2 regions of the Aeoliella fuhlenseeensis genome follow, and region 1 is predicted to be linked to the other one. Evidence: riboswitches for the same ligand, from Rfam matches in the RefSeq annotation. Region 1 holds a riboswitch; the other holds the start of a gene.
What was found. Region 1 has a riboswitch for cyclic di-GMP ahead of SH292x_RS16375 (hypothetical protein). Riboswitches for the same ligand answer to the same signal wherever they lie in the genome.

Region 2: it holds a riboswitch for cyclic di-GMP, as region 1 does, so the genes downstream of both, SH292x_RS14010 (Flp family type IVb pilin) here and SH292x_RS16375 (hypothetical protein) in region 1, are expected to answer to the same signal.

The regions. Positions count from the first base shown of each region.
Region 1 is NZ_CP197417.1:4,182,618-4,187,311, reverse strand. It holds gene fliD (flagellar filament capping protein FliD) at 1-732, shown strand, start outside; gene fliS (flagellar export chaperone FliS) at 777-1,235, shown strand; gene SH292x_RS16380 (menaquinone biosynthesis family protein) at 1,408-2,271, shown strand; cyclic di-GMP riboswitch class I at 2,433-2,517, shown strand; gene SH292x_RS16375 (hypothetical protein) at 2,559-2,759, shown strand; gene SH292x_RS16370 (hypothetical protein) at 3,009-3,578, shown strand; gene rpmG (50S ribosomal protein L33) at 3,774-3,950, shown strand; gene recJ (single-stranded-DNA-specific exonuclease RecJ) at 4,031-4,694, shown strand, end outside.
Region 2 is NZ_CP197417.1:3,532,991-3,537,684, reverse strand. It holds gene cpaB (Flp pilus assembly protein CpaB) at 1-748, opposite strand, end outside; gene SH292x_RS14015 (A24 family peptidase) at 1,233-1,808, opposite strand; gene SH292x_RS14010 (Flp family type IVb pilin) at 2,070-2,246, opposite strand; cyclic di-GMP riboswitch class I at 2,471-2,546, opposite strand; gene SH292x_RS14005 (hypothetical protein) at 2,880-3,758, shown strand; gene SH292x_RS14000 (DUF362 domain-containing protein) at 3,755-4,694, shown strand, end outside.

The DNA of each region.
Region 1 (4,694 bases):
GCGGTGCTGCAATTCGGCAACTCATCGGCCGGCGGCATTGTCGTCAGCGCGGCGAAGAACCAGTTCGACAACGTGGTGCCGGGCTTGACGATCAACGTCGCCAAGGCCTCGAACGACTCCGTGACGGTGGACGTGACGCAGGACACCTCGAAGCTCACCACCGCGGCTACCAGTTTTGTCGACTCGTTCAACTCGCTGCGAACGACCATTCAACAGCTGACGTCGTTCGACGCCGAGGCGCAAACGACCGGTCTGTTGTTCGGTCGCAATGAAGTGCTCCGCATCGAAACAGACCTAGCCCGCATACTGTCGGGTCGGTTCACGAGCAGCCCCAGCGTTCGGTCGCTGGAAGGGCTCGGCATCAGCCTGAACGACGAAGGCAAGCTCGAGCTCGACACGGCGCAGTTCAACGAAGCAATCACCAACAGCCCTGGCGAGGTCGAGCGATTCTTCAACGTCGATGGCGTTGGCGTTGTCGATCAATTGACGAAGGCCATCGACCAACTCGCCGGCGAAGAGACGTCGCTCATCGCCCGTCGTTACGATGCGCTGACCTCGACCATCGACGCTAACAACGCCCGCATCGAGACGATGAATAAGTCCCTCGAACGCGAACGCGAGCGGACGCTGCTCGAGTTCTACCGCCTAGAAGAGACGATCGCCAAACTCCAAGGCAACACCGGTTCGCTAGAAGCCATCCAGTACATCCCACCTATCGGCCGTAGCAACTAACCTGACTGCGGACCTCGCCACCATCATCCACGGAAGGATTCATCATGGCCACGACCAATCCGAGCAAGCACCTCGAAGCCAAGATCAAGACCGCGTCGAGCGCTCAGTTGCACCTGATGCTCATCGAAGGCGCCCTGCGGTTCACGATGAAGGCGCAGCAGGACCTCGAAAAGAACAACGAGGGTCACGCCAACGAGGCGATGGTCCGTGCGATCGACATCGTCGGCGAGCTGCTAGCCGGCGTGAAGGGTGGCCAGACCGAAATCAACGCCAAGCTCGCCGATCTCTACCTCTACCTGTTCCACACGCTGACCTCGGCCTACGTCAATACCGACGCCACGAAGCTGGCCGATGTGGTGCGGGTGCTTGAATTCGAACGCGAAACCTGGCGCCTCGCCTGCGAGCGCGTCCACGCCCCGCAGTCGACCGCCGTCCCCTCGCCGGTCATTGCCCAGCACGTGGCGATGCCCGCGCCGGCCCAGGGGTTCTCGTTCGAGGCTTGAGCCCGTAAGGAATAGAGCGTGATTTGAGGCTATGTGAGCCGGGCCGTCCCCGGCCCCGGACCTGCTGCGCTAACGGCACGCTTTCTACCGCCACTCGAAAAATCCCGCTCCGCCGGGTAGGCTGGACGCTTTCCAACCTCCCGCACGCGGTCACCGAGAGAACGAGAGAGCGATGCCGGCCACCAAGCAGCAAATTCGCGTGGGCCACAGCCCCGATCCCGACGACGCCTTCATGTTCTATGCCCTGGCAAAGGACAAAATCGATACTGGCGACCTCGAGTTCACCCACGAACTGGTCGACATCGAGACCCTCAACCAGCGGGCTTTCAGCGGTGAGCTCGAACTCACTGCGGTGAGCATTCACGCCTACGCGTTCCTGATGGACAAGTACATGCTCTGCACCTGCGGCGCGAGCATGGGCGATGGCTACGGGCCGATGGTGGTGGCCAAGACCGAGATGCCGCTCAGCGAAGTCGCCAACAAGACCATTGCGGTCCCCGGCAAGCTCACCAGCGCGTTTCTCGCCCTGCGGCTTTGCCTGGGGCAGGATTTTGATTTCGTGCTGGTGCCGTTCGACGAGATCATCCCCGCCGTCGTGGCCGGCGAGTACCAGGGCCAGCCGATCGACGCGGGGCTGATCATTCACGAAGGCCAGCTCACCTACGGCGACCAGGACCTCAAGCTGATTGTCGACCTTGGCGTCTGGTGGCAGGAAGAAACCGGCCTGCCGCTCCCGCTCGGCGCGAATGCGGTCCGTAAGGACCTGGGCGACCAGACCATCCGCGAAGTGCAGCGGCTGCTCAAGGCCAGCATCGAGTACGGCCTCGATCATCGCCAGCCCGCGCTCGAATACGCGCTGCAATACGGGCGGGATCTCGACAACGCCAAGGCCGACAAATTCGTCGGCATGTACGTCAACGACTGGACGCGTGACTTCGGAGATCGCGGTCGCGCTGCAGTCGCCGAGTTCCTTCGCCGCGGATACGAGGCGGGAGTGCTCCCCCAAGCGGTAGAACCGGAATTTGTGGACGGTTAGGTCCAGAATTCCCTCGCTAGGGGGATTCCCGTATTTGCCAGCCGTTGGACGCGCTATCAAAACCGACCTAAGTTTTGGGTAGGAGAGATTCACTTCTCTTCTACCCCTTTTCGTTTCGGTCCCACTTCTTTTCCACCGCGTTGGGGCACCTAGGTCGTGCCCTCCGAAAAAGGCAAACCTGTCGCGAGGCAGGGACGCAAAGCCGTGGGTCTCTCTATGCACCAGAGAGACTGCCTGGTTACCGGACAAAAATGCAGAACCGTCCGAGTCCGGACAGCAGGCATGCCATGCATACGCTTCCAGGCAGAGTACGTCGCTACGCGACCAACTCCGACGTCCCGTTCCGCCTTTTGCCTTGCGGAGACACGACAGCCGTTATGGCTACCGATGTCCGTTCGCACTGGCAGCACCTGGTTCAGGTGCTCGAAGATCCGCAGGACGAGCTGCCGGAGTACCAACCCGCCATTCCTCCCACCCACGGCGGGTGATCGCACCGGCGGTTCGTCCAACCAAGTGAGAGATAGACCCGGCCGACGAAGGCAAGCAGTCCCCCCCAATACGCTTGCACACTCGCCGGGTCTATCTCCTATTTCATCTGGCTTGTGAGCCGGGTCGTCCTCGACCCCGGACCGCGCTGCGAGCGGGTGACTATCTCAAAATCCGTTTGCCCCTTTCCGGCAAACTATGTTAGGCTCCCAGGGTCGACGCCGACCCCGACGCACCAGGAGCCTAGCGAAATGCCCCGCCAGCGAACCCTAGCCGCCATGTTGGTCTGCGCCTTCGCTTGCATTTCCGCCGCGAGCGCCCAAGCCGACACCTGCGCCGGCCACCGCAGTTTCTACATGGGGTACAGCTACGGAATGCCCCACAGGGCGTCGATTCCGTTCGCCGGCCAGATGAACCCCCGCTACGCGAATAGCGCGCACGCCACCGGACCGGTCTTCCGTTCGGGGCCCACGGATTACTTAGCGCGACAGAACGCGATGGCGGCACAGCAAGCATTAATCGCTCAGGCGTCGGCACGCACCGAGCGAGTCACGTACGCCTCGGACATCGAATTGCTCGACGAGCCCCCGACCGACGATGTCGACGGAGTCGATAGCCAGAACCAAGCCGAGCAGCCAGAGGGCGTCTCGCCCGACTACCCCGGCCAGTTCGCCGCCGCAGAGACCGACACCGCACCCGCTCGCCGGCCGCAGCCCCTGCGTACGGCGTCGCGACCCCGCCCTGCACGCCCAGTGGGCCAGGGTGCCTTCCACGCCGCGGCGTCGCCCGAACTCGCTCGGGCCCTTGGCCACGCGTTCTAGCGCAACGGCGCGAGCCGTCCGGCAACTCTGGGCGCAAGCCGTCCAGCCGAGCTCTCGGTGCGCCTCAAATCGCTAGCGCCAACTCGCCGATACTTGCTCTTCCGCCCCAAATATCACCCCTAGCCCACTTCGCCGGGGGCCAGTATACTGCCGGGCTAGCAAAATTTTTGCAGATCGTAATCAAGGATCGTGGCCATGGCCAAAAAGAGCGGCAAGCGTAAAAAGAAAGTTGAAGTCGTATTCCTCGTGTGCGAGGAAACGGGTGATTACAACTACACCATTCGTCGTAAGACGGGAGGCGAGAAGCTGAAACTCAAGAAGTTCTGCCCTCGCTTGCAGCGCCACACCATCCACAACGAAAAGAAGAAGTAAACCGGTGCGACGGCTTCCGCCCCGCCGCGCAACGTGCGCCGCGGGGAATTGGTTCCTCCCCCGCGTTTACTCCTTCTCTCATGCCCAAAGAATGGCGCATCGCGACGTACGACCTGGCGGTGGTCGATCGGCTTGCGCGGGCTGCCCAGGTGCCTGAGATCGTCGCGCAATTGCTCATCGGCCGCGGCATCGACTGCCCGGACGCGGCGCGAAAATTCATCGACGCCAAGCTCAACGATCTTCGCGATCCCCACCTGCTCCCCGGCGTGACCGGGGCGGCCGAGCTGCTGTTCAAGGCGGCCAAGGATGGCCGGCGAATTATCGTCTACGGCGACTACGACGCCGACGGCATGACCGCTACCGCCATTCTGCTTCGTTGCTTCCGGCTGCTGCACGCCAACGTCGACTACTACGTCCCGCACCGACTCGAAGAAGGCTACGGGCTGAGCAACGAATCGCTCGACGAACTCGCCGCCCAAGGTGCCGAGTTCGTGGTGACCGTCGACAATGGCATCGCCAGCCTCGCCGAGGCCGACCACGCCCGCGAGCTTGGCATCCAGCTGGTCGTTACCGATCACCATCAAATGGCCGAACGGCTACCGGCTGCCGCGGCGATCGTTCATCCAGGGCTCCCGGGTAGCGACTATCCGTTCCTCGGTCTCTGCGGCGCGGCGGTCGCGTTCAAGCTCGCATGGGCCATTTGCCAACTCGCGTCGGGTGGTAACCGCGTCCAGCCCGCCATGC
Region 2 (4,694 bases), 650 kb from region 1:
CTTGTTCTTTCTTACGCGTGTTGTGCGAGTCGCGATCGCCGAAAAGAACGCTGAGGTCCATCTCGGTATCGTCGGTCACCGCTTCATCGCCGGGGCTACGCGGAATCAGGTTCAGCGTACCCACCTGCTCGGCGAGGGCTATCTTATTGGCTTGTTCGGGCGTGAGCAGCAGCGACACGGTTTTGGCGATGCTGCGATCTTCGCCACCTTCGGACGCACGCTGCACCGTCTGGTCAACGGCGTAGATGCGGATGTTCTGTAGAATCACCTTGGTCCGAGCAACATTAAAGCCTTGCTGCGGATTTCGGCCCACAAACAACTGAATGTCCACGCGATCGCCAGGGCTCAATAGACCCGCGGCACTCTTCTCGGCGTCCACCGAGATCGTCTTCAGACGCATGCCAGGCGGGATGCTGCCGATGGGGTCGTGTACCTCGCCCTCGGCCATTAGCTTGCCTTCGAGAATCGGCTCGCCTTGATAGATCGTGGTGCGAGGACGACGGCTTTCCAGCTCGTCGAGCGACTTGATCGCTCCTGGCGGAACCTTGCCCTTCGGCCAGTCGTGCAGCGAAACCATCGAAGGCTCGATGGGATCGTTGAGATTGATGTTAACGTTCGCCACGTAGATTGGCTCGGTTTCGTAGCCAACTACGGTTTCCTTCTTCTCCATTACCTGGCTAATTCCGATCGAGGCCACGAGGCCGCAACCGAGCGCAAGCGCGAGCAGTAAGAGTGACTTTGGTCGCATCGGACCCCCCTACAGGTAATGCAGCTCGACGACGGAAGTGTGTCGCCAAGCAAGGTTCTTGTTAGGCGGCGTGACCACCCACTGCGCGGCGGCGCAGTTTGGGAACCTTGTCGCTAACTTCGGCAAGATCGTCACATCCGGTCCAGTAAAATGTCTAAGCGGTGAATGCTAGCAGCGACTTGGTTCATGAATTGCTAACTACAGAGCTCACGGAGAACTCAGAGGCAGAAACATCCAAACAATAATCGTTGCGGCAATCGGTAGTACTGCTCAACTGCAAACTTTTCACGGTTCTCACGCAATGGCGCCAAGACGCAAAGCATGGCCTGCGATTGCTATCGTCCGGATGCTAGACCTCATCGGACCTCTGGCGGTGCTGACGGTAGTCACAATCCAAGTCCGGTTGCCTTGCTATCCGGCCATCAACCCTCTGCGCTCTCTGTGAACTCTGTGGTTAACTAACTTTGCATACTGGGGTGGGTTACTACGCCAGCAGTCCGGCCCAGCCGAAGTACATGATGGTGCCAATCGCAATCGGAATACCGTAGGGCAAGAGCCGCATCGAGGGTTTACGCTCGGCGGCAATTGCGGCGAGCTTTTCGGGATCGCGGATCGTGCAGATCTCGTTCCAGATGCTCCAGAACTGAGCCTGGTGCTTCTGCCATGTGCCGCTGAGCAGCACCATCGCGACCGCCAGCACACCACCAACAATCGTGGCAATGGCGAACGAGTACAGGGTGACTTCGACCCACATCCAAGCGCCTATGCCGGCCATCATCTTCACGTCGCCGGCACCCATGCCACCGATGGCATAAGCAGGCAGCAACACGGCGAGTCCGACCACGGTGCCCATCAGGCTGTAGGTGAGGCCTTCCCAACCGGGGTAGGCACTCAGGGTATAGCTGTAGATCCAGCCCGTGACGATCATCGGGTAGGTGAGGTTGTTCGGCACGCGGAGTTGAATGCCGTCGATCACCGCCATCACCACGATGGTCACCGTGACCAGCCAGACGTGCCAGTTGGTCGCGAGCGCTTCTTGCCAGTAAGCCAAGTCAAACATGGGAGTATCTCACAATAGATCGTGGTGAACGTGTCGGTGAACTTGCCGTTGCGCGGTCGTAGCTTTCGCGCCCGCACGTGGAAACATAGCTCACGAAGTTGGGACGTGTTTGCTACTTGCCGGGTGATTGGGGAACTTAGTTCGCCGGGCAAAAAGTCGTCATAACCGCTCTACCACGAAAAAATCCCCCTCGCCGGCGGACCGACGAGGGGGATGTCGACAACAATAGGGAACCGTAAGGTCCGAGCCCTGCGGAGGGGACTAGCTGGCCAATTCGGTGGCGACCGACTCAAAGGTCGTATTGGCGTTGGTGCCGATCGAACGAATCGCTGTCAAGCAGACGATCACGATCAGGGCAAGCATCACCGCGTACTCAACAGCGGTGGGGCCATCTTCCGACTTGAGGAACTGTTGTACTTTCTGAGCAAACTTCTTCATAGCATCCTCCGGGTCTCGGTGGTGGCGGTAAAGCCAACACCCTAAAGTTGTCAGGAGTGGTATAACTCCCGGTTGACGGCCTCGCGGTAGTACCCCTAACGCAACGTGCGGTAGGGCGAGCCTGGGTGTACTGCCATCGGGCCAAACATTACTTGCGCTTGCGTACCATTGCTGTCGTCAATCGCTTCCTGCAAGCGACCGCCTTACGGCGGCAGCCATCTTCCTTCGGTAACCAGGCTACCAGCGAACTGGCCCTTGGCTTTGCGTCCCAGCCTCACGACTGGTTTGCCTTTGTCGAGAATGATGACGCAACAGGCTCTTAATCGGCGGGGTCACAATTCGCCGTAGCGAATCGAAAGGTGTTAGATATAACGGGATAAGTTTTACGATAAGTCTTCTGTTCGTTTGCTGCGTTTCTTTCGAAGTGAGCAGGTCGAACACTTGAAACCTATGTCAGTTTTCCTTGATGTCAAACCAAGCGGCTAAGTTTTTTTGCGGTGCCGGGTTCTACAGGGAAAAAGGACAATAGTCGCTGGTGGATTGAACTCTGCAGTTCGCTCCGCCAGCCGCTGGCCCCGCGTTCGCGTGACCTATTCTTATCTAGCACGCCATTTCATCCGGTGCTGGATAAAGATGATCGAACACGTCCTCGACCAACTCGAAACCCTAACGCCCGGCGGATACGCAACCGGTGGTACGGCTACTGCCGAGCCTACCGCTTGGGCCGCCTTGGCGCTCGCTCGTGCGGGTCGTAACGATTCTGCCGAGCGCGCAGCCCGCTGGCTCGCGATCCGGCAACAACATAATGGCGCAGTGCCGGCCAGCGCCACGGCGGACGGCCCTTACTGGACCACCAGCCTGGCGGTAATGGCTTGGCACGAATCGAACCCCGAGTTGTTCGAAGCCGAGATCGCGGCGGCAGTTCGCTGGTTGCTCGCCGATAAGGGGGACGCTCCCGCGAGAAAGGCTCATATCGGTCACGACACATCGATAGTGGGCTGGAGCTGGGCGATCGGCACCCATTCTTGGCTCGAGCCGACTTCGTTTGCGACCATGGCCTTGAAACAAGCTGGTTACGCCGATCACCCTCGCACTCGCGAAGCCGTCCGCTTGCTGGTCGATCGCTTGCTCCCCGCCGGCGGTGCGAACTATGGCAACACGATCGTTCTCGGACAAGAACTTCTGCCGCACCTGCAACCTTCGGCCATCGCCATGCAAGCGCTTGCGGGCGAAGAGCTGGACGATCCTCGAATCGAACGCAGCCTCACGTACATCGAACAACAACTAGCCGTGCCGACCGGCGTCACCTCGCTCGCCCACGCTTTGATGGCACTCGCTGCTTGGAAACGCTCCCCCGCCAATTTCGAGGAACTGGTGGCCGAAGCCCTTGAGCGGCGAGGAGTTTGGGTCAGCACCTACAAGCTCGCCCTGCTCGCTCTCGCGCAAATGGCCTGTTCGCAAGCACCAGCGTTGAGCTACCCCGAACCCCAACTGGCTGAGCCGGCACTATGAGCACTGCGCCATCCAATCTCGATCGCCGCACGGTGCTCACCGCTGGTGTCGCAGGTGCTGCCACTCTCCTTAGTGGCGCTGCGCTGTTCGACTGGTTGAAGCCCAGGGCAAACGTGTTTGTGGCACGCAACCAACGTTACGACGGTTCGCTGGTCGCGACGATTCGCGATGGCCTCGTTGCCTCGGGGGTCGATCTCAAACGACTTGCTGGCCGACACGTACTGCTCAAGCCGAACTTGGTCGAGCCCGATCGCAGTCGACCGCAGATGACCACGAACCCCGCGATGATCGTCGCGGCCGCCGAAGTGTTCCGCCAAGCGGGTGCTCAGGTTGCTGTTGGCGAGGGACCGGGGCACGTTCGCGACACCGAGATGGCGCTCATCGAATCGGGCGTCGGCGAAGCGCTGGCTGATGGCGGGCTGGAGTTTCGCGATCTCAACTACGAGGACGTTGCGTGGCGAGCCAATCGAGGCCGCCGATCGAAGTTACGCGGGTTCTGGTTGCCACAGAGCGTTGTCGAGGCCGATCTGGTGGTTTCGATGCCCAAGATGAAAACGCATCACTGGGTTGGCGTCACGTGCAGCATGAAAAACTTCTACGGCGTGCTGCCCGGTATCAAGTACGGCTGGCCCAAGAACGTACTGCATCACAACGGCATTCCGGAAACCGTCGCCGACATCAACGCGACGCTGCCGCGGACTATCGCGATTGTCGATGGCATCGAATGCATGGAAGGCGACGGACCCATTCTCGGAACGTCGAAGCACATGGGCCTCGTGCTCGTCGGCAATAGCTTGGCGTCGGTCGATGCCACGGCGGCACGAATCATGGATCTCGACCCCATGCAGATTGGCTACTTGAAACTAGCCACCCGAAAGCTTGGTCCGCTCGACGATGCATCGATTGAGCAGCGGGGCGAGTCGTGGCAGTCGGTCG